Halorhodospira halophila SL1: one gene and its partner. The main gene of each other region encodes a partner of the protein of the gene in region 2 in a complex. Links are inferred from orthologs where the notes say so. Each region holds a gene or a part of one and is shown on either strand. Other genes may lie near its edges.

The links.
Region 1: the proteins of HHAL_RS10950 (region 2) and HHAL_RS02425 are in contact, whole or in part, in a solved structure (PDB 1A0O), measured with the Escherichia coli proteins. The link is inferred for Halorhodospira halophila SL1 from one-to-one orthologs.

What each region holds. Positions count from the first base shown.
Region 1 is NC_008789.1:540,420-550,338, forward strand. Bases 3,492-6,483 are described here. They hold HHAL_RS02425 (chemotaxis response regulator CheY), read right to left. Parts: upstream 5,184-6,483; coding sequence 4,800-5,183; downstream 3,492-4,799. Other genes in these bases: HHAL_RS02415 (chemotaxis protein CheA), read right to left, coding at 3,492-3,969; HHAL_RS02420 (protein phosphatase CheZ), read right to left, coding at 4,009-4,794; HHAL_RS02430 (RNA polymerase sigma factor FliA), read right to left, coding at 5,237-5,980; HHAL_RS02435 (MinD/ParA family protein), read right to left, coding at 5,980-6,483. Also shown: HHAL_RS02405 (ParA family protein), read right to left, coding at 1-497; HHAL_RS02410 (protein-glutamate methylesterase/protein-glutamine glutaminase), read right to left, coding at 518-1,705; more of HHAL_RS02415, read right to left, coding at 1,750-3,491; more of HHAL_RS02435, read right to left, coding at 6,484-6,813; flagellar biosynthesis GTPase FlhF, read right to left, coding at 6,852-8,609. UniProt on the Escherichia coli protein: Involved in the transmission of sensory signals from the chemoreceptors to the flagellar motors.
Region 2 is NC_008789.1:2,376,350-2,386,175, forward strand. The notes cover bases 3,083-5,981. They hold HHAL_RS10950 (chemotaxis protein CheA), read right to left. Parts: upstream 5,639-5,981; coding sequence 3,527-5,638; downstream 3,083-3,526. Other genes in these bases: HHAL_RS10945 (chemotaxis protein CheW), read right to left, coding at 3,083-3,397; HHAL_RS10955 (response regulator), read right to left, coding at 5,676-5,981. Also shown: HHAL_RS10930 (methyl-accepting chemotaxis protein), read right to left, coding at 1-666; HHAL_RS10935 (ParA family protein), read right to left, coding at 680-1,462; HHAL_RS10940 (methyl-accepting chemotaxis protein), read right to left, coding at 1,459-2,871; more of HHAL_RS10945, read right to left, coding at 2,864-3,082; more of HHAL_RS10955, read right to left, coding at 5,982-6,038; HHAL_RS10960 (STAS domain-containing protein), read right to left, coding at 6,065-6,358; HHAL_RS10965 (Hpt domain-containing protein), read right to left, coding at 6,476-6,829; HHAL_RS10970 (isochorismatase family protein), read right to left, coding at 6,861-7,424; HHAL_RS10975 (Slp family lipoprotein), read right to left, coding at 7,421-7,912; HHAL_RS10980 (Slp family lipoprotein), read right to left, coding at 7,954-8,520; HHAL_RS10985 (metal ABC transporter permease), read right to left, coding at 8,572-9,492; HHAL_RS10990 (metal ABC transporter ATP-binding protein), read right to left, coding at 9,492-9,826. UniProt on the Escherichia coli protein: Involved in the transmission of sensory signals from the chemoreceptors to the flagellar motors. CheA is autophosphorylated; it can transfer its phosphate group to either CheB or CheY.

The DNA of each region.
Region 1 (9,919 bases), 1.8 Mb from region 2 along the record:
GTGTGCACCATCCGCTCCAGCCCCTTGAGGGCGAGGAACTCGGTCTGCACCGGCACGATCAGCTGATCGCAGGCGGCCAGGGCGTTGACCATCAGCACCCCGAGCATCGGTGGGCAGTCGAGCAGGGTGTAGTCGAAGCGGTGGGCCATGGTGCTCAGCCCCCGGCGGATCACCAGCCCCATGCCCTTGCGGCTGCCCAACTGTCGGTCCAGAGTCGCCAGCGAGGTGGAGGCCGGCAGCAGGTGCAGGCCCTCCACGGCGGTGGGCACGCTCATCGCCTCGGGATCGATGCCCCGGCCCTGGTGGCGGAAGAGCTCGTAGAGGTTCGGCTCCACCACCTCCGGATCGTAGCCGAAGTAGCTGGTCAGCGACCCGTGGGGATCGAGGTCAACCACCAGAACCGAACGCCCCCGCTGGGCAAGCAGCCCGGCGAGGCTGGTGACGACCGTGGTCTTACCGACGCCGCCCTTCTGATTGGCCACTGTCCAGATGCGCATAGGCCTGCCGATCCTGCCCGCTAGCGAAGGCGGGCGAGTTCGTCTCCGATCCGCTCGAGGGGCAGCACCTGATCACTGAGCCCGGCCTTGGCCACCGCCGCTGGCATGCCGTAGATGACGCTGCTCGCCTCGTCCTGGCTCCACACCCAGCAACCGTTGTCCTTGAGCAGCTTGGCCCCCTTGGCCCCGTCCGAGCCCATACCAGTGAGCACGATCCCCAGCACCCCTGCCGGGGCCAGCCGGGCCAGCTCGCTGAAGGCAATATCGACGCTCGGCTTGTAGTGGTGGTCGCTCTGCCCCTCATAGGTGTAGACACTGAGCGCGCCGCTGCGCCCGCGTACCCCCAGGTGCCGGCCGCCGGGGGCGAGGAGCACCTCGCCAGGGCGCAGCAGGTCGTCGTCATCCGCCTCGCGGACCTGCACCTGGCAGAGCTCATTGAGGCGCTCGGCGAAGGCCGGGGTGAAGGAGGCCGGCATATGCTGGATCACCAGCACGGGCACCGGGAAGCTCGCCGGTAGCCGGGTCAGCACCCGCTGCAGCGCCACCGGCCCGCCGGTGGAGCACCCGATGACCACCGCCTGCAGATCGGCCAGGCGCGGACCGCCGCGGCCGGCGCGCCGCGCCCCAGTGGCCGGGGCCGGCTGCGCTGCAGGGGCCGGCGCCCGCGCCGCGGCTTCGCCTTCCGGGCGTGAGCGAGCCGCCGGCGGGGTGCGGCTGGGCGTCGGGGCCTCGCCGGTAGCCGGAGGCGCAGCCGCCGGCGCCCGGGCCTGGGAAACCGCAGCCTGCCCGCCCCGGGGGCCACCCCCGCGCCGGCCGCCGCCGAGCTCGACCAGCCGCCCGCAGAGCTGACGCTGGACCGCCTCCATGTCGCCGGAGATGTCGGCGAACCGCTTGGGGATGAAATCGGCGGCGCCGGCTTCAAGCGCCTCGATGGTCGCCCGAGCCCCCTCGTGGGTGAGCGAGGAGAACATCAGCACCGGGGTGGGTCGGCGCTGCATGATCTCGCGGACCGCCGAGATGCCGTCGAGTTCGGGCATCTCGATGTCCATGGTGATCACGTCCGGGCACAGCCGCTGGGCCAGCGACACGGCCTGTCGGCCGTCGGCAGCCTCGCCGCAGACCTCGAGACGCGGGTCCTGCTCGACCATGGCGCGGATGCGCCGGCGGAAGAAACCGGAATCGTCGACCACCAGAACCCGAATGCTCACCCAGTCCTCCTCGACCAGCGACGCGCGCCCCGCGCCCGGGAGGCCTACAGCCGCTTGCCGTACGCCTTGATCAGGCTCGGAATGTCGACGATCAGGGCGATCTGCCCGTCGCCGGTAATCGTGGACCCAGCCAACCCGGGCAGGCCGTGGAGCAGCGCACCGAGGGGCTTGATGACCACCTCCTCGAGACCGATGACCTCATCGACGACGAAGCCCACCGCCTGATTGCCGACGATCACCGTGATGACCTGGCGCTCGTCCTCGGACTCCTCACCGTTGGCCATCTCGCGTTTGGTGGTCAACACCGGCTCGCCCGCCTGGCTGAGCCAGCGCTCGAGGAAGAACAGTGGCATGGCCTTGTCGCGGACGATGGCCACCAGGCGGTTGTTGACCACGTTGGTACGCACGTCCTGGAGCTCGAAGATCTCGCGGACTACCGACATGGGCAGGGCGAACTTGCGCCCGGAGATCTTGACCATCAGCGTCGGCAGGATGGCCAGGGTCAGGGGCAGCTGGATGCGCATGACCGTGCCGCGGCCCAGTTCCGAGTCGATGTCCACCGTGCCGTTGAGCCGCGAGAGGCTGTTCTTGACCACGTCCATGCCCACGCCGCGTCCGGAGACGTCGGAGATCTCCTCCTTGCTGGAGAAACCGGCGTGGAAGATGAGGCTGAACGCCTCCTTGTCGTCGAGCCGCGAGGCCGACTCCTCGTCCATCAGGCCCTTCTTCACCGCCAGGCCGCGCAGCTTGTCCGGGTCCATGCCGCGCCCGTCGTCAGCGATGGTCAGCAGGATGTGGTCGCCCTCCTGCTCGGCGGCCAGGGTCACCGTGCCCTGGCGCGGCTTGCCGGCGGCCTCGCGCTCATCGGGGTACTCCACGCCGTGGTCGACGGCGTTGCGCACCAGGTGGACCATGGGATCGGCCAGGGCCTCGACCATGTTCTTGTCCAGGTCGGTGTCCTCGCCGTGGGTCTCCAGGGTGACCTCCTTGTCGAGCTGGCGCGCCAGGTCGCGGATCACTCGGGGGAAACGCCCGAAGACCTTCTTGATCGGCTGCATGCGCGTCTTCATCACCGAAGACTGCAGGTCGGAGGTGACCAGCTCGAGATCGCTGACCGCCTGGCCGAGGCGGTCGTCGTCGACCTCGTTGCGCAGATTGGAGAGGCGGTTGCGCACCAGCACCAGCTCGCCGACCAGGTTCATGATCTCGTCGAGCTTGGCGGTATCCACCCGCACCGAGGCCTCGACCTTGTTGCCGCCACCGCCGGCATCGGCACCGGCGGCGCCACCTTTATCGGCGGCGCCGCCACCCCCGCCGCCCTTGTTGCCACCGCCACCGGCGGCGGGTTGCCGGGCGGGCTTCTCGGCACCACCGCTCCCCTGGCCCGTGGCAGGCTGCGGCGACTCGGCCGCCGGCTGTTCGGGGGCGGATGGACTAGACGGCGACGGCTGGGGCGGGGCCGGCTCCGGGGTACTCTCCTGCGCGCCGTCCACCGCCGGCGGCGGCGCATCCTTGCCCGGCGCGGCGCCGGGGCCGTAGAGACTGTCGAGCAGCTGCTCGAACTCCTCCTCGGTAATCTCCTCACCGCCCCCACCCGAGTCCGACCCGGCGGGGGCGTCGGCGGCCGGCTGCTCGGCCGCCGGCTTGCCCTGGTGCTGCCCCTTGCCGTGCAGTTCGTCGAGGAGCTGCTCGAACTCGGCGTCGGAGATCTCGTCTCCGCCGGTATCGACGGAGGCCTCATCCCCCTCATCGAGGGCTGTCAGCAGCTCGTCGAACTCGGCGTCACTCCCATCGCCGCCCTGCCCCGGCGTTGCCGGCTGTGCGGCGGCCGGCGCCGGCTCGGCACCGGCAGCCGGCGGCGCAGAGCCGCCGGCATCCGGCTTCTTGAGGCGGTCGAGCTCCTGGAGCAGCTCCGCCGGGGCGGGCTCCGGGTCGCTGCCGCTCTCGATCTGTCCGAACTGCGCCACCACCACATCGAGGGCGCGCAGGACGGAGTCCATCAGTTCCTGGGAGACCTGCTTGTCGCCATTACGCAGCAGGTTGAAGACGTCCTCGGTGCGGTGGCAGACGTCCACCAGCGGGTCGAGCCCCAGGAACCCGGCGCCGCCCTTGATGGTGTGGAAGCCGCGGAAGACCGAGTTGAGCAGGTCCTTATCCTCGCCGTGCTGCTCCAGGTCCACCAGCTGCTCGCCCAGCCGGTCGAGGATCTCCCGAGACTCGACCAGGAAGTCCTGCACGATGTCGTCGTCGAGGTCGATGGCCATGCTCGGCCTCCGCTGTTGTTGGGCTTCTCGGTGCCCGGGTTAGAACCCCAGACTCGACAGGAGGTCGTCCACCTCGTCCTGTCCACTGACCACATCATCGCCGCCCTGCCCGGGCAGGGTCGGCCCCTCGCCGCGGCGCATGCGCTCGCTGGCCGCCTCGGCGTCCTCGGCGGCACGCCCCGGGCGCTGGAGACCATCCTCCTCGAAGCGCTGCCCGGAGATCCTTACCAACTGGACCAGGTTCCCCTCGACCTCCTCGACCAGGGCGATGACCTTGCGGATGATCTGCCCGGTCAGGTCCTGGTAGTCCTGGGCCATCAGCGCCTCGTTGAGCTGATCGCTGATCTGCCGGCTGTCGGCCTGAACCCGACCCAGGAAGGCTTCCAGATCCCGGGAGAGTTCGCGGAAGTCCTCGACGTTGAGCTCGCGGCGCTGGAAGGCCTGCCAGCGCTCGGCCAGCCGCGCTCCCTCCTCGGCCAACTGCTGCGCCAGCGGCGCGCTGCCCTCGATCACCGTCAGGGTACGGTGCGCGGCCTGCTCGGTCATGGTGATGACGTAGTTCAGGCGCTCGCGGGCGTCGGGGATCTCCTGGGAGGTGATATCGGCCAGGCGCTCATCGTAGTTGAACGCCTTGATCGCCTCGTGCAGGTCCCGCGTCAGGGTGCCGAGTTCGCGGAAGAGCTCCGTCTCCCGCAGGTGGGTCAGATCGTCGATGACCGCCTGGGCGCCCTCGCTATCCCCGGCATCGACGTGCTCCAGCAGCTGCTGGGCCGCCCGCCGGTACGCTTCGAGATCGGCGCCGCCGCTGCCCTGCTCCCGGCGCATGCTGTTCAACCCCCACCTGCCTGGACCCGTTCGAAGATCTTGTCGATCTTTTCGCGCAGCGTGGCCGCCGTGAAGGGCTTGACGATGTAGCCGTTCACCCCGGCCTGCGCTGCCTCCATGATCTGCTCGCGCTTGGCCTCGGCGGTGACCATCAGCGTCGGCAGATCCTTGAGGTTCGGATCGGCACGAACGTGCTTGAGCAGTTCCAGGCCGGTCATGCCGGGCATGTTCCAGTCGGTGATGAGGAATTGGATCCCGCCCTTTTGCAGGATGGGCAGCGCCGTGTTGCCGTCGTCGGCTTCAACCACGTTGTTGTAGCCGAGCTCGCGCAACAGGTTTTTGATGATGCGCCTCATCGTGGAGAAGTCATCCACCACGAGGATCTTGATGTTCTTGTCCGCTGCCACATTGCCCCCCTATCTCGAGGCCTTGCCAAGCCGTGCTAAGCCGTTCGTTCCTGCTGCTCGCGCCGCCACTCGCCGAGGCGATTGCGCAGCTTGAGCATGATCCGGCCGTGGATCTGGCTGACCCGCGACTCCGAGACCCCGAGGACCTCACCGATTTCGCGCAGGTTGAGCTCCTCATCGTAATAGAGCGCCATGACCAGACGCTCGCGCTCAGGCAGCTCGCGGATCGCCTCGGCCAGTTCACCCTGAAACGCCTCGTCCTGCAGCATCGCCAGCGGCCCCGGCTCGTGCCCGGCGGGCTCGTGGGGTTCGCCGGTGCCCGGATCCTCCTGATCGATGCTGAAGACTTTCGCCGAGGACACATCCTGCAGGATATTGTGGTATTCCGCCACCGAGATCCCCAGGGCCTCGGCCACTTCGTGGTCGCGAGCGTCCCGCCCGGTCTGGTGCTCGATGGTGCGGATCGCCTCGGCCACCTCGCGGCCCTTGCGGTGGACCGATCGCGGCGTCCAGTCAAGCCGGCGCATCTCATCGAGCATGGCGCCGCGGATGCGGATCCCGGCGTAGGTCTGGAAGCTCGCGCCCTGGGAGGAGTCGTACTGGCGCGCCGCCTCGAGCAGGCCGATCATGCCGGCCTGGATCAGATCCTCGAGCTGCACGCTCGGCGGCAGGCGGCTGGCCAGGTGGTGGGCGATCCGCTTGACCAGGGAGGCGTGGCGGGTGACGAGGTCCTCGTCGCCCTGTTGCGCCACCGCGGTGTACATCGCGTGACCATTCATCAGGTCACCTCTCCCCCCATGCTGCTGTATTCAATCAGTCGCTCGACGAAGAACTCCAGGTTGCCGGTGGCACCGGAGGGCGTCGGCCATGCATCGATGCGCCGCGCCAGGTCGTTGAAGGCACGCGCCGAGGGGCTGTTCGGGTAGGTCTCCACCACCGGCTGCTGCTTCTGCACCGCCCGGCGCAGACGATCATCCTCAGGGATGGCGCCGATGAAGTCCAGATTCAGGTCGAGGAAGCGCTCGGTGGCCACGGACAGCTTCTGGTGCAGCATCTGCCCCTCGCGGCGACTGCGCACGCGGTTGGCAACCAGATGGAAGCGCTCGACCCCGTAGCGGTTGAGCACCTTGATCAGGGCGTAGGCGTCGGTGATCGACGAGGGCTCGTTGCAGGCGACGATGACCAGCTCGCGGCAGGCGCGCACGAAGCTGACCACACTCTCGGAAATGCCCGCCGCGGTATCGACCAGCAGCACGTCGACATCGCGCTGGAGCTCGCTGAAGCAGCGGATCAACCCGGCGTGCTCGGCGGCGGTGAGCTCGGCCATGCGCTGGGTACCCGACGAGGCGGGCACGATGGTAAAGCCCCCGGGGGCCTCCACCAGGACCTCGTCGAGGCTGGCGTCACCGGAGAGCACGTGGGAGAGGTTGAGCTTGGGCGACAGCCCCAGGGCCACATCGACGTTGGCCAGGCCCAGGTCGGCGTCGAACAGCATCACCTCCTGGCCCATGCGGCTGAGCGCGGTGGCCAGATTCACGGAGACGTTGGTCTTGCCGACTCCGCCCTTGCCGCCGGTGACGGCGACCACCTTGACCGGTCTGGTTTTCGCCATCCTGCGCAACCCCGCCGCCTGATCGAGGCCCGGCTCAGTCAGGAACATGCGCCTCCCCCACCGAGCGCCAATGCCAGGGCTTCCTCATCCGCCTCCTGGACGTGCTCGTCCAGCAGGGCACATGCCCGGTGGACGAGTGTATCACCCCTGGCCGCCTGGAGGTCTTCCGGCACCCGCTGGCCCACGGCCAGGTAGGCGATGGGCAGCTTGGTGCGCAGGGCGCAGGTCATCGCCCCGCCCAGACTCGAGGCCTCGTCGACCTTGGTGAAGATGCAGCCCACCGGCTCGGCGCCGGCGAAGGCGCTGACCGATTCGGTCAGGGTCGCCATCTGCGTGGCCGCCGAGAGCACCAGGTACGTCTTCACCAGGCCCTCCGCGCTGCCCAGGGTCTTGAACTGCTCAGCCAGGCGGACATCGCGCTGACTCATGCCCACCGTGTCGATGAGCACCAGACCACGATCCATCAAATCGTCGACAATCGTGCGCAGCTCGTGACGATTGGTGGCGGTGTAGACCGGGACGTCGAGGATACGGGCATAGGTGAGCAGCTGATCCTGGGCGCCGACCCGGTAGTTGTCGGTGCTGACCAGCGCCACCTGCTCGCGGCCGTGACGCAGGGCGTAGCGCGCCGCCAGCTTGGCCACCGTGGTGGTCTTGCCGACGCCGGTGGGGCCGACCAGGGCGTAGACCCCGCCGCGATCGACGATCTGATCACCGGCGATGGGCAGATGCCGGGCGATCAGGGCCAGGGCCTTGCGGAAGGCGGTGTCGGGGTTCTCGTCGCCGCCGATGTGATCGGCCAGCTTACGACTGACCTCGGTACCCATACCGAGGTCGGTAAGCCGCTTGATCACCGCGGCCCGCGCCGGGTGGCGGTGGCCCATGCGATTCCACTCGAGCAGCGAGAGCTGGTTCTCGAAGAGGCTGCGCAGGGTACGGATCTCCTCGCGCATCTCCTGGAAGGCCGGCTCCTCCTCGACACGCCGCCGGCTTGCGCCGCCGCCGCTCGCCGCGGCGGCACCACTCTGGGCGCCGCTGCTGGCCGCCTCCGCGGCGGCGCCTATCGCCGCAGCGTGCTCCGCGCCACCGAGCCCGTGGTGACGCTGCCCGGCACTGCCCCCGCCGACGCCGCCTTGACTCCGCTCCGGGCGGGACGCCGGATCGCGCCGCGGCTGCTCGGCGCGCTTGCGCTCCACCTCCTGGTGCTCACGGCTGAGGGCGTCGAAGAGTTCGGCGTCCTCGTCGGCACCACCGACCCGCAGGTCGATCCGCGGCTCGCGGCGTTCGCCCCCGGCGGCGGCGCCGCGCTCCTGACCGGCGCTGCGGTGGGCGGCGGCATTGGCGCGGGCCCGCTCCGCCGCGCCGGAATCGATGCGCGGCCGCCCACGGGACGCCGACCCGCCCTCGCGCTGCGGCAGGGCGTCGTCGGCCACGGCGCCACCCGCCCGCAGGCTGCGCAGCCGGGCCAGCGCCGCCTCGCGGGCGCGGCCGGCCTCATCCTCGGTCTCACCGGCCTCCCCGGCCTCCCCGGCGGGCTCACCGCCGGCCGCAGGCAGATCCGGCTCCCCGGGGCGCGGCCCCGGGGACCCGTCCAGGGGCGGGATCTCGGCCGCCCGCGGATCTTGTGCGCGGGCCGCCGCCTGAACGGCGCGCTCATCGTAGTCCACCGCCGAGATCACCTCCACGCCGCCATCGACGTTGCGCGAGGAGATGACCACGGCGTCCGGGCCGTGCTGCTCCTTGACCTTACGCAGCGCCTCGCGGGTATTGGCGGCGAAGATTCGCTTGATTCGCATGGTGCGTTACCCCTGCTTGCCCGATTCCTCCTGCCCCTGGCCGACGTTGGCAATGATGCGCACCTGCCGGTCGTCCGGGACCTCGTTGTAGGACAGGACGTAAAGCCCCGACGCCACGTTGCGGGTCAGCCGTCGCAGCCAGTGACGCAGCGGCGGTGACGTCAGCAATACGGCGGGCTGACCGGCGGCTTCTTGACGCTGCACCGCCTGGGAGATCGAGCGCTGCATGCGCTCAGCCAGCCCGGGCTCGATGCCGCCGCCTCCGTCCCCGGCACCCTGTACAGAATTAAGCAAGAGTTGTTCCAACTGTGGCTCCAGGGTGATCACCGGCACCTCACGCTCCATGCCGACGATCTCCTGGAGGATCATACGGCTGAGCGCCTCACGCACGTGCTGGGTGAGCTGCCCCGGATCCTTGGTCTTCTGCCCGTGCTCGGCCATCGCCTCGACGATGGTGCGCATGTCGCGGATGGGCACACCCTCCTCGAGCAGGTTCTGAAGAACCTTCACCACCACGGACAGGGAGAGGGTGTTGGGCACCAACTCCTCGACCAGCTTCGGCTGGCTCTGGCCGAGCATGTCGAGCAGCTTCTGCGCCTCCTCGTGGCCGAAGAGCTGATGGGCGTTACGCTGCACCTCCTGGGAGAGGTGGGTGGCAATCACCGTGCTGGCGTCCACCACCGTGTAGCCCAGGGTCTGCGCGTAATCGTGCTGGGACGGCTCGATCCACACCGCGTCAAGGCCGAAGGCGGGATCCTTGGTCGGCGAGCCGGAGAGCTCGCCGTGGACCGTCCCGGGGTTGATGGCCAGCTCGCGGCCAGGCTGTACGTCGCCCTCGGCCACCGGGACGCCGTGGATACTGACGCGGTAGATGTTCGGCCCGAGATCCAGATTGTCGCGGATGTGCACCGGCTGAACCAGGAAGCCCAGATCCTGGGAGAGCTTCTTGCGCACGCCCTTGATCCGCGTCAGCAGCTGCCCGCCCTGGTTGCGGTCGACCAGCGGGATCAGGCCGTACCCCACCTCCAGCCCCACTGGATCCACCGGCGGGACGTCGTCCCAGGTCAGTTCCTTCTTCTCGGGATCCTCCGGCTCCTAGGCGGTCCGCTCGGCCTCGGTCGACTGCTGCGCCGCCGTCGCGGCCTCGACCTGGCGCTGCCCGGCGTACCACGCCCCCAGTGCGCACAGCCCGGCGAAAAACAGGAACGGCACCGGCGGCAACCCCGGAGCCAGGCCGAGCAGGCCGATGATCGCGGCGACCACCCAGAGCACCTGCGGGTTGCTGAACAGCTGCTCGAGGATGTCGTCGG
Region 2 (9,826 bases):
GCCGTTCTGGATACGCTCGATCAGCGCCTCGACATCGTGCTGCGCCTTCTTCTCGTTGGCGCGCCGGTGCCAGTCCTCGGTGATGTCGAACCACTCGAGGGTGTTGCCGAGGAAGTTGCCCTCCTCGTCGTCCTCGCCGGTGATATAGACGTTGAAACGCAGCTCGCCGATGTGCAGCTCCTGTTGCAGGGCGTCCTCGCGGACACGCTTCATCTGGCTCGCCAGCGACTGCAGCTGCGGGATCACGTCGAACAGCGAGCGCTGGTCCTCCAGGTTCTTGGTCGTGAACCCGGGATTGACCGCGGCGATCTGATCCGCGTAGTGCTCCAGCATCTTCTGCATGGGCTCATTGACGTAGTGGATCGTGCCGTCCGAATTGGTCATCAGGAAGGCCGTGGTCGCCGTATGCATGGCCAGCTTGGCACGGTAATACTCGATGTACTCCGCCCGGTCGACGGTGATCGTTCGCTTTTGGTCGCTGCCCGCCATGGTGGTGCCCCCACTATCCGACTCCGTGTGCGCTGCCTGGTGGTCCGGTGCCCCAGCCGTCTCTTCGTCCGTCTGCGCCGCCGAGGCCGGCGGCTGTTCCGTGTCGTCCTTCATCCAGGCCAACGGGTCGCGGCCCAGCTTCTTGTTGTCGCCGTTGGATCCACCGCTTTTCGCCACGGCTGCTCCTCCTCTACTCGGCCGCCGCCGGCTCGAGGACACGATACGCCTCGATGTCCCCGGCGACGGCGATGTAATCCTGCGCCCCGTTGCTCTCGGGGCGGTACTCGAAGATGGTCTGGCCGAACCCCGGCGCCTCGGCCAGCGCCACGTTGTCCCGGATCGGGGTCTGCAGAACCTGACCGGGGAAGTACTCCCGGAGCTTGCCCAGCACCTCCCGCGGCAGCCGGCGCTGCCCGTTGTAACGGGTCACCAGCACGTACTTGTGGGTGAAGATGTTCAGGCCCCGCTCGACCCGCATCAGGGTGCGCATCAGCCCGGCGAGCCCCTCCAGGGCCAGGTAGTCGCAGGAGACCGGCATGATGATCTCGTCGGTAGCCAGCAACGCATTCATGGCCAACAGGCCGGACGACGGGGGGCAATCGACGACGACAAAGTCCGGGAACGGCTCCAGGCCCCCGATCGCCTGTTGCAGCCGCCAGCCCCGCTCACGCCCGCCGCTCATCTGTTCGACCTCGGGCAACCGCGGCCCCGGCGGGACCAGGCGGAGGTTCTCCCGCCCCGACTGCAGTCGTTCAGCCAGCGGCACACCATCGAACAGGACGTCGTCCAGCCCGGGGTCGAGCCCTTCCAGGCCAAGACTGGCGGCGAAGTGCCCCTGGGGGTCGAGGTCGATCCCTACCACCTGGCGGCCGGAGCGCGCCCAGGCGTGGGCGACACTCACCGCCGAAGTGGTCTTGCCCACCCCGCCTTTCTGGTTCAGGAAGGAGACGACGCGGGGGCCTGCTGCGCTCATGCCCCGCTCGCCCCGTTCTTGTTGCCCTCATCCATCTCGCGGGCCAGGCGGCTCAGCAGCTCGACCACCTGCTCGGAGTTGTCCCCGAGCTGCTCCAGCTCGCCGGCAGCGGCGTCGACCTCGCCCTGGTTGTAGAGCTCGGCGGCGCGCTTGCCGTGGGCGTGGACCGCCCGGTGCGGCTCCTCCAGCTCGATGAAGGCCGGCAGCTGACGGATCCAGGCCTCCTCGACCGCGTCGTACCACTTGCCGAGACGACAGGCGTGGTGGTCGGTCAGCTCGCGGCTGTCGACATCCTCGCGACCGGCCAGCATGGCGGCGATGCGCCGCTTCCACATCACGTGGTCGAACTTGCTGCGCTCAATGAAGAGCTTGGGCAGATTGTGCTCGCCCAGCCGCTCGATCTGATCGGTGAGGATCGCCGTGGAGCGGCCCAGGGCGTCGAGGGTGCCCTCCACGTCGTTGACGTTGCGCTCGGTGCGGTCGGTCACGGCGCTGATGGACTCGGCCACCTGGGTCACCGCGCCCTTCTGCTCATTGATCACCGAGGAGACGTTCTGGATGTGCTCGGTCACCCCGCGCATGCGCTCGGCCACCTGCTGCATGGTCTGCGTGGTCTCGGCGGTGGCCTCGCGTCCCCGGTCGACGGCGCTGCCCATCTCTTCAACCGAGGCGGAGATGGCCTCGGTCTCGTCGCGCAGGGTCCGGATCCGTTGGGCGATATCTACGGTGGCGCTCTTCGTCTGATCGGCCAGGCGGCGCACCTCCTGGGCAACTACCGAGAAACCGGCGCCGGCCTGCCCGGCCCGGGCCGCCTCCACCGAGGCGTTGAGGGCCAGCATATTGGTCTGGAAGGCAATCTCTTCGATGAGCTCGATAATCGAGCCGATCTCGTTGGAAGCCTGGTTGAGCTGTTTGACGCGCGTGGCCGCCGTCTCGGCCAGTCCGGCGATCTCCCGGACCGTTTCGTCGGTGGTCCGCGAGGCCTTGTCACCGGCATCCACCAACTCCTGCACGCGCTCGGTCTCGGTGGCCACCGCAGCGCTGTTGTCGGCCACGGTGTCGACACTGGCGGCCAGTTCCTCGGAGGTGGAAGCGATGGTCTGACTGCGCTCGCTGGTCTCGCGAATGGTCATGCGCATCCCCGAGGTCGCCACCAGGCTGTCGGCGGTGTGCGCGGCCAGCTCGACGATGTCGTGCAGCGCGCGCGAGTCTTTCCGTCCGACCTGGCCGGCCAGCCGCCGCAGGGCCCTGGAGAGTTCGCAATCGCCGCGCGGCACGCCGAGGTAATCGCCGCGGCCGATCTGATCGATGGTGCCGAGCAGTTCTCGTACACGCTCCGGCGGCACCCAGCCCTCCTCGATCAGGGCGGTGCGCTCTTCGGCGGAAAGCGCGGTATTGGTGTCATTCATCGGGGGTACCCTCCTGCCCGGCCGAGCGGACCACCTCGGCGATGCGGCTCTGATCATCGGCGATGGCGAGATCCTCGTCGCTGAGCAGCTCATCGACGTCGAGGACGATCACCATCTTGTTCTCGTCCACCGTGGCCAGGCCACGGATGAAGTTGGTGCGTAGCGCGGCACCGAACTCCGGTGCCGGGCGGATCTGCTCGGACTGGAAGGTGTAAACCTCCGACAGCGCGTCCACCACCAGGCCCATGATCCGCTCCCGGCCGCCGCGGGCGACCACCCGGACCATGACCACCACGGTGAACTTGCTGTATTCCTGCGCCTGCATCCCGAAACGTTCCCGCAGATCGATGACCGGGACGATGGTGCCGCGCAGGTTGATGACACCCTTGACGTAGTGGGGCGTGTTGGGAATGGGCGTAACCCGCTGCCAACCCTTGATCTCCTGCACACGCAGGATATCGACCCCGTACTCCTCCTCGCCGAGAGTAAAGGTCAGGTACTGATCGCCATCGGCTGCAGCCTGCATGGCGTCAACAGTGTCTGCACCACTGCCCAGTGCGGCTGCCTTGCGGTCGTCTCCGAGGGTGCCGTGCTCGCTGTCCTGGGTCATGACTGCTCTCCGCTTCGCAACTGGGGGATCCCGGGGATGGATGCTTCAGGCGGCCTCATCGCTGTCCTCCGGGGTGGGGATGTAGGGCTGACGACGGCCACCGCGGCTCATCTCGATGAGCCCGGCGATATCGAGGATCAGGGCCACGGTGCCGTCGCCGAGGATGGTGGCGCCAGCGATGCCGGGCACCTGCAGGTAGTTGGCCTCCAGGCTCTTGATGACCACCTGCTGCTGATCAAGGAGGTCGTCGACAAAGACTCCCAGGTAGGTGTCTTCGTCCTCGACGATCACCATCAGCCCACCGGCGAGCTCGCGGCGAACCGGTTCGGTGTCGAAGAGCTCGTGGAGGCGCACGATGGGGACGTACCCCTCGCGCCAGTGGTAGACCTCGCCCCGGCCGGTAACCCGGCTGAGCTTGCTGCCGTCGACTTGGAGCGACTCGATGACCGAAACCAGCGGCACGATGTAGGTCTGGTCGCCTACCCGGAACAGCTGGCCGTCCAGGATCGAGAGGGTCAGCGGCAGCGAGATGGTGATGGTCGTGCCCTGCCCTTGAGCTGAGCGCACATGGATATTGCCGGACAGGGAGCGGACGTTGCGCTTGACCACATCCATCCCCACACCCCGGCCGGAGTATTCGGTGGCCTGCTCATGAGTGGAGAGCCCGGGATGGAAGATCAGGTCGAAGACCTGGTCATCGGGCAGTTCGGTGCCGTCCTCGAGCAGCCCGGAGCTGCGCGCCTTGGCCAGCAGCTTGTCGCGATTGATGCCGCGACCATCATCGGCGATCTCGATGATGATATTGCCGCCCTTGTGGTAGGCCTCGATGGTGATGGTGCCGGTCTCGGGCTTGCCGGCAGCGGCCCGCTCCTCCGGCGGCTCGATGCCGTGGTCGACGCTGTTGCGGACCAGATGGACCAGCGGATCGATGATCTTCTCCATCACCGTCTTGTCCAGCTCGGTCTGCTCGCCCTCCATCTGGAAGTCGACGGCCTTGCCCAGGGCGCGGCTGGTGTCGTGGACGATGCGCGGCAGCCGCGAGTAGGCGAAGCTGATTGGCACCATGCGGATGCGCATGACGTTCTCTTGCAGTTCGCGCGTGTTGCGCTCGAGCTGCGCCAGGCCGTCCTGGAGTTCTTCCAGGCGCTCGGCGGTGAACTCCTTGCCGACCTGGCTGAGCATCGACTGGGTGATCACCAGCTCACCGACCATATCGATGAGGGCGTCGATCTTCTCGGTATCCACCCGGATGGAGCTATTCCCTCCCCCACGGCGTGCGGCCGGCTTGCGCGCTTCGCCACCGCCGGCTGCGGGCGCCGCAGGGCCACTCTCCTCAGAGGTCGGCATCGGGGGCTGCCCGGGTGCTACCGGAGCTACCTCCTCGGTACCTGCGGCCTCCAGGGGCTGGATCTCGAGCCGGGCATCGTCCTCGACCCACTCGAAGACCTCGCGCACCGCCGCCTCGGGCACGTCGGCGTAGAGGCGCAGGGTCCAAGCCAGCTGACAGGTTTCCGGATCGAGCTGCTCGAAGGGCGGCAAACCCGAGGTGTCGCATTCGACCTCAAGCTCGCCGAGATCCTGGAGGGCCAAGAAGAGCCGACGCGGGTCGTTGCCCGTGGCGAACAGGTGGGGCTGCGGCTCGAAGCGAATCAACCAGCCGCCGCCGCCGCCTCCCCCGCGGGGCGGCGGCGCATCGTCACCGCCGGCATCACCGCCGCCGGCTGTCGGTCCGGCCGCGGCGCCGGTCGCCCCCCCACCGCCCACGGGTGCCTGCCCGAGCTGCTCGTCGAGCCGCTGCTGGGCAGTGCTGATCGCGTCGGCGTCCAGGGTTTGGTCACTCTGGATCGCCACCAGCATGCCTCGCAGGCAATCGACGGCATTCAGCAACACATTGACGCAGTCGGGCGTAACCGCCTGTTTGCCGTCACGCAGTCGATCGAGCAGGGTCTCCATGCGGTGGGTGAAGTCCGAGACCGCGCTGAGACCGAAGGTTCCGGCGCCCCCCTTGATGGAGTGGGCCGCGCGGAAGACGTTGTTGAGGGCCTCGGGATCCGGGCTCTCTGGATCGAGTTCCAGCAGGCCCGACTCCATGGTATCCAGCCCCTCGAAGCTCTCCTCGAAGAAGGTCTGCAGGAACTGGCTCAGGTCTACGCTCATCGCTCGCCCCCCCGTTGGGCGCTCAGGGCCCGGGCCGTCAGCGCACCACCTTCTTGATGGTGTTGACCAGCTGATCCGGGTCGAAGGGCTTGACCAACCACCCGGTCGCCCCGGCCGCCTTGCCCTCCTGCTTCTTCTCCGGCGCCGACTCGGTGGTCAGCAGCAGGATCGGCGTGAACTTGAAAGCGGGCAGTCCACGTAGCTCACGGACCAGGGTGATACCGTCCATCTTCGGCATGTTGACGTCCGTGATGACCAGGTCGAAGCCACCCGCCTTGGCCTTGGTCAATGCGTCCGTGCCATCCACCGCCTCGGTGACCTCGTAGCCCTGCTGCTTGAGGGTGTAGGTCACCATCTGCCGCATGGAGGCGGAATCATCGACCGCCAGGATCTTCGCCATCGTCTCGTTCCCTTCGTCTGTCTGGGTTAGCGGGCTGCGCCGCCGGACCCGAGTTCATCAGCCAGGCCAAGATCAGCGGCAGCCTCGGCGACCGGGGCCGGCGCCCCCCCGCCTTGCCACGACCAGCCGGAACGGCTCGTCGCCGCCCGCGCGAAGGCGGCCAGCAGCTGCACGCCGGCGGCGTCGACCCGTTGCAGCCGCGCACCGTCCAGCGTGACCGGCTGCCCGGAGGCCAGCGCGTCGCTAAGCGTCTCTTTGAGGGTTGTCGCTACGGTGATGTCGAGTTGCTCGCCCAACTCGATCGGCTGATCGGCCGCCATGATTTCCCTACGCGCTTGCCGGTTGTCCTTGCAGATTGCCCGTCATTGTCGTTAACGGCAAGAGCCGGCATTCACTTGAATGGCATGCCTCCCCGTTGTAGGGCCACGCGCGGGACATCAGGACGTGCGCGCGCGCCGCGCCTTGATGGCAGCCTCGAGCCGCTCGGCGGCCTGTTCGAGGCCGGGCAGACACGCCCGGGCCGTGGCCAGATCGCCGGTGCGCGCCGCATCGTCCAGGTTGCGCGCGCACTCGCGCGCCTCCACGGCCCGAACGCTGGCCAAGGCCCCCTTGATCGGGTGAGAGACCTGGTGAGCGGCTTCGGGATCTCCACGGTCGAGGGCGTCACGCAGGGTGGCCAGGCGCACCGGGAGGTCTTGCTGGATTCGCTCCAGCAGCATGTCCGCCAGCTGCTCGTCGCGGCCGATGTTGTCGAGCAGCTCTTCCAGGTCGATCACGGGGCGATCGGACATCGCGCCGGCTCCTTCGCTAACGGGGTGGGGGTCACGCAGTGGGTTGCCAACCTTCGCGCAGGCACGGCAACAAGCGCCGGAACGTTTCGGTCCCGGCGCGCTGGAGCCACTCGAAGGCGACCATCTCGGCACCCACGATCACCACGCCGGCCTGGCGCATGCGGGCCAGGGCCAAGTCGCGATCAGCGGCACGCCGCGAACCCACCGCCTCGGCCACAGCAAACACCTGATGGCCCAACTGCTGCAGACCCAGAGCCGTCTGCAGGACACAGACGTGGGCCTCCGTGCCGGCGATGATCACCTGCTCGGGGAGGCGGACACCCGCACGGCTGGGGTCCTGGGCCCAGGAGAAGTGCATCTTGGTATGGCATTGCGATGCCGGCACCCAGCGGGCCACCGGGCCCGCGGTGGCCCCCAGTCGCTCCGGATACTGCTCCGTGGCGTGGATCGGCAGCTCGAGCTCATGCGCAACCCCCGCCAACCAGTCCGCCGCGGCGACCACCTGCTCGCCGCCGTCTATCGCCGGCAGCAACCGCTCCTGCAGGTCCACCAGTAGCAGGGCGCTGCGCGCCGGGTCGATCAGGGTGTCCGTCATCGCGAGAACATCACTCCAACGCCGAAACGCACCTGCGGCTGGCTCCTCGCCGCAGCCGCCTGCGGCCAGAGGTGGACGGCATCCGTGGCCACCACCGGGTAGGTCAGCTCCTGCTCGCCCACGCGCCCGGTGCGCAGAGCCTCCACCGGCCCGCGGACTGTGACCAGCCGGCCGGGCCGATGGTCGGCGCTCTCCAGAAACCCCGGGTAGTCGACCAAGAACCGCCCCTGCGGCGAAGCCCCGGTGCGGGGGCGCTGGCTGCGCTCCAGCGGATAGCTCACCACCTCCAGCCGCGTCGTATCTTCCAGATGCTCGACACCCACGATACGCCCTGCCCACAGGACCTCGCTACCAACGGCGTCGTCGCCGGCGGCAGCGGCATCGCGGGCGGTCAGCTCGGTGGACAGGTCGTCATTCCGCTCGAAGGGCGCGCCGGCGGCACAGCCCAGCAGGACCACCGCAGCAGCCGGCAGCAACCAGCGGACCACGCGGGCCGAGCGCCCGCGGCGAGCGACTGCGGAGCGCCCCATCACCAGTACGGCCGCCGGTAGGGCCCGTAGTAATAAGGGGACCCCGGATGCCGGTACCAGCGATGGTCGCACCAGGGGTCATACCACGGATCGTAGTAGGGACGCGGGGCCACCTGCCTGGGCTCGGCCCGCTCCTGCCAGAGATGGTGGGCTGCGACTTCGACCACCGGATAGGTGTAGCCGTACTCGCCGATCGCCCCTTTCACGGTGCCGTCCAGGGTCCCGGCCACGGTGAACTCCCGCCCCGGGGCGTAGAGCGTGGGCTCCAGGAACCCTTCGACCCGCGCCAGGAAGCGGCCCTCCGAACGGTCCGCATCACGGGGCTGGCCACCGCTGCGCAGCGGCCGCTCGACGATCTCCAGCCAGGTGGCGTCGGCCTCGTTGCGCACCTCGACGATCTCCCCGCCCCAGCGCACCGATTCGCCGTCGTGGCCCCCGGGGTCGTCGCGCACCTGCGCCAGGGATGGGGTCTCGTCCGGGGGACTGCGTACCGGATCCGGCACCGTACTGGCGCACCCCGCCAGCAGCCACGCCATCACCACCAGGAACAGGACTCGGATGGACACCACAGCGGCCTCCGTCGGCTCGGGCTCTCCCCCCCTCAGTATACAAAGCCGCTAGCCGGCGGCCACCGCCCGCCAGCGACGCACCCACCGCGGCAAGAGACCGTGACGGGGCGCCAGCAGCAGCGCCAGCAGAAACAGCGACGCGGACACCAGCACCATCGCCCCGCCCGAGGCGACATCGAAGTAGTAGGCCAGGTAGAGCCCCACTACCGCCGCCGTGACACCGCACAGCCCGGCCAGCGGGATCATCCGCGTCAGCCGGTCGGTGAGCAGGTAGGCGGTCGCTCCCGGCGTGATCAGCATAGCCACCACGAGGATGATGCCGACAGTCTCCAGGCTGGCGACAATGGTCAGCGTCAGGAGCAGGATCAGGCCGTAGTGGATCACCGCCGTGTTCATGCCCAGGGCCCGGGCGTGGATCTCGTCGAAGGTGTAGGCAAACAACGCCTTGAAGCCCAGCCCCACGGCAAGGAGCGCCACCACACCAGCGCCCAGGGTGAGCAGCAACGCTGAGCGGTCCACCCCCAGCACATTGCCGAAGAGGACGTGCATCAGGTGGGTGGAGGTGGCGACCTGGCTGATGATCACCACGCCCAGGGCGAACGCCGCCGTGAACATGATGCCGATGGCGGTATCCGACTTGAGCCGGGTGGTCCGCTCAATGAAGCCGATCCCCAGCGAGGTCAGTGCACCGGCCAGGAAGGCGCCGATGAAGAACGGCCACCCGATCAGGTAGGCGATGGCCACCCCGGGCAGGACCGCGTGCGAGATGGCATCGCCGAGCAGCGCCCAGCGCTTGAGGACGACGAAGCAGGAGAGCACCCCGCACACCAGCCCCACAGCGATGGCGGTGAGCAGGGCTCGCTGCATGAACTGGTAGCTGAACGGCTCGGCCAACGGCTCCGGCAGCAGACCCACGAGGGCCATCAACCCGGCCAGCAGGACGTCGATGACGGCGTCGGCCCAGCCCATCAGGACTCCTCCTGCAGACCGCGGGCGAAGGTGGGATCGGCGGCGCGCAGAAGCGAGCGCTCGTCGGCCATGACCTCCTCAGGCGGGCCCGAGGCGATCACCGAGCGGTTGAACAGGACCAGCCGGTCGGCGTGACGCCGAGCCCCGGCGATGTCGTGGGTCACCAGGACCACCGTCCGCCCGGCGGCGCGCAGGTCCCGCAGCACGCCAAAGATCAGCGCCTCGCTGGAGCGATCAACGCCCACCAGGGGCTCGTCGAGGAGGAGCAACTGCGCCTTTTGCGCCAGGGCGCGAGCGAGCAACACGCGCTTCTTCTGCCCTCCGGAGAGCTCGC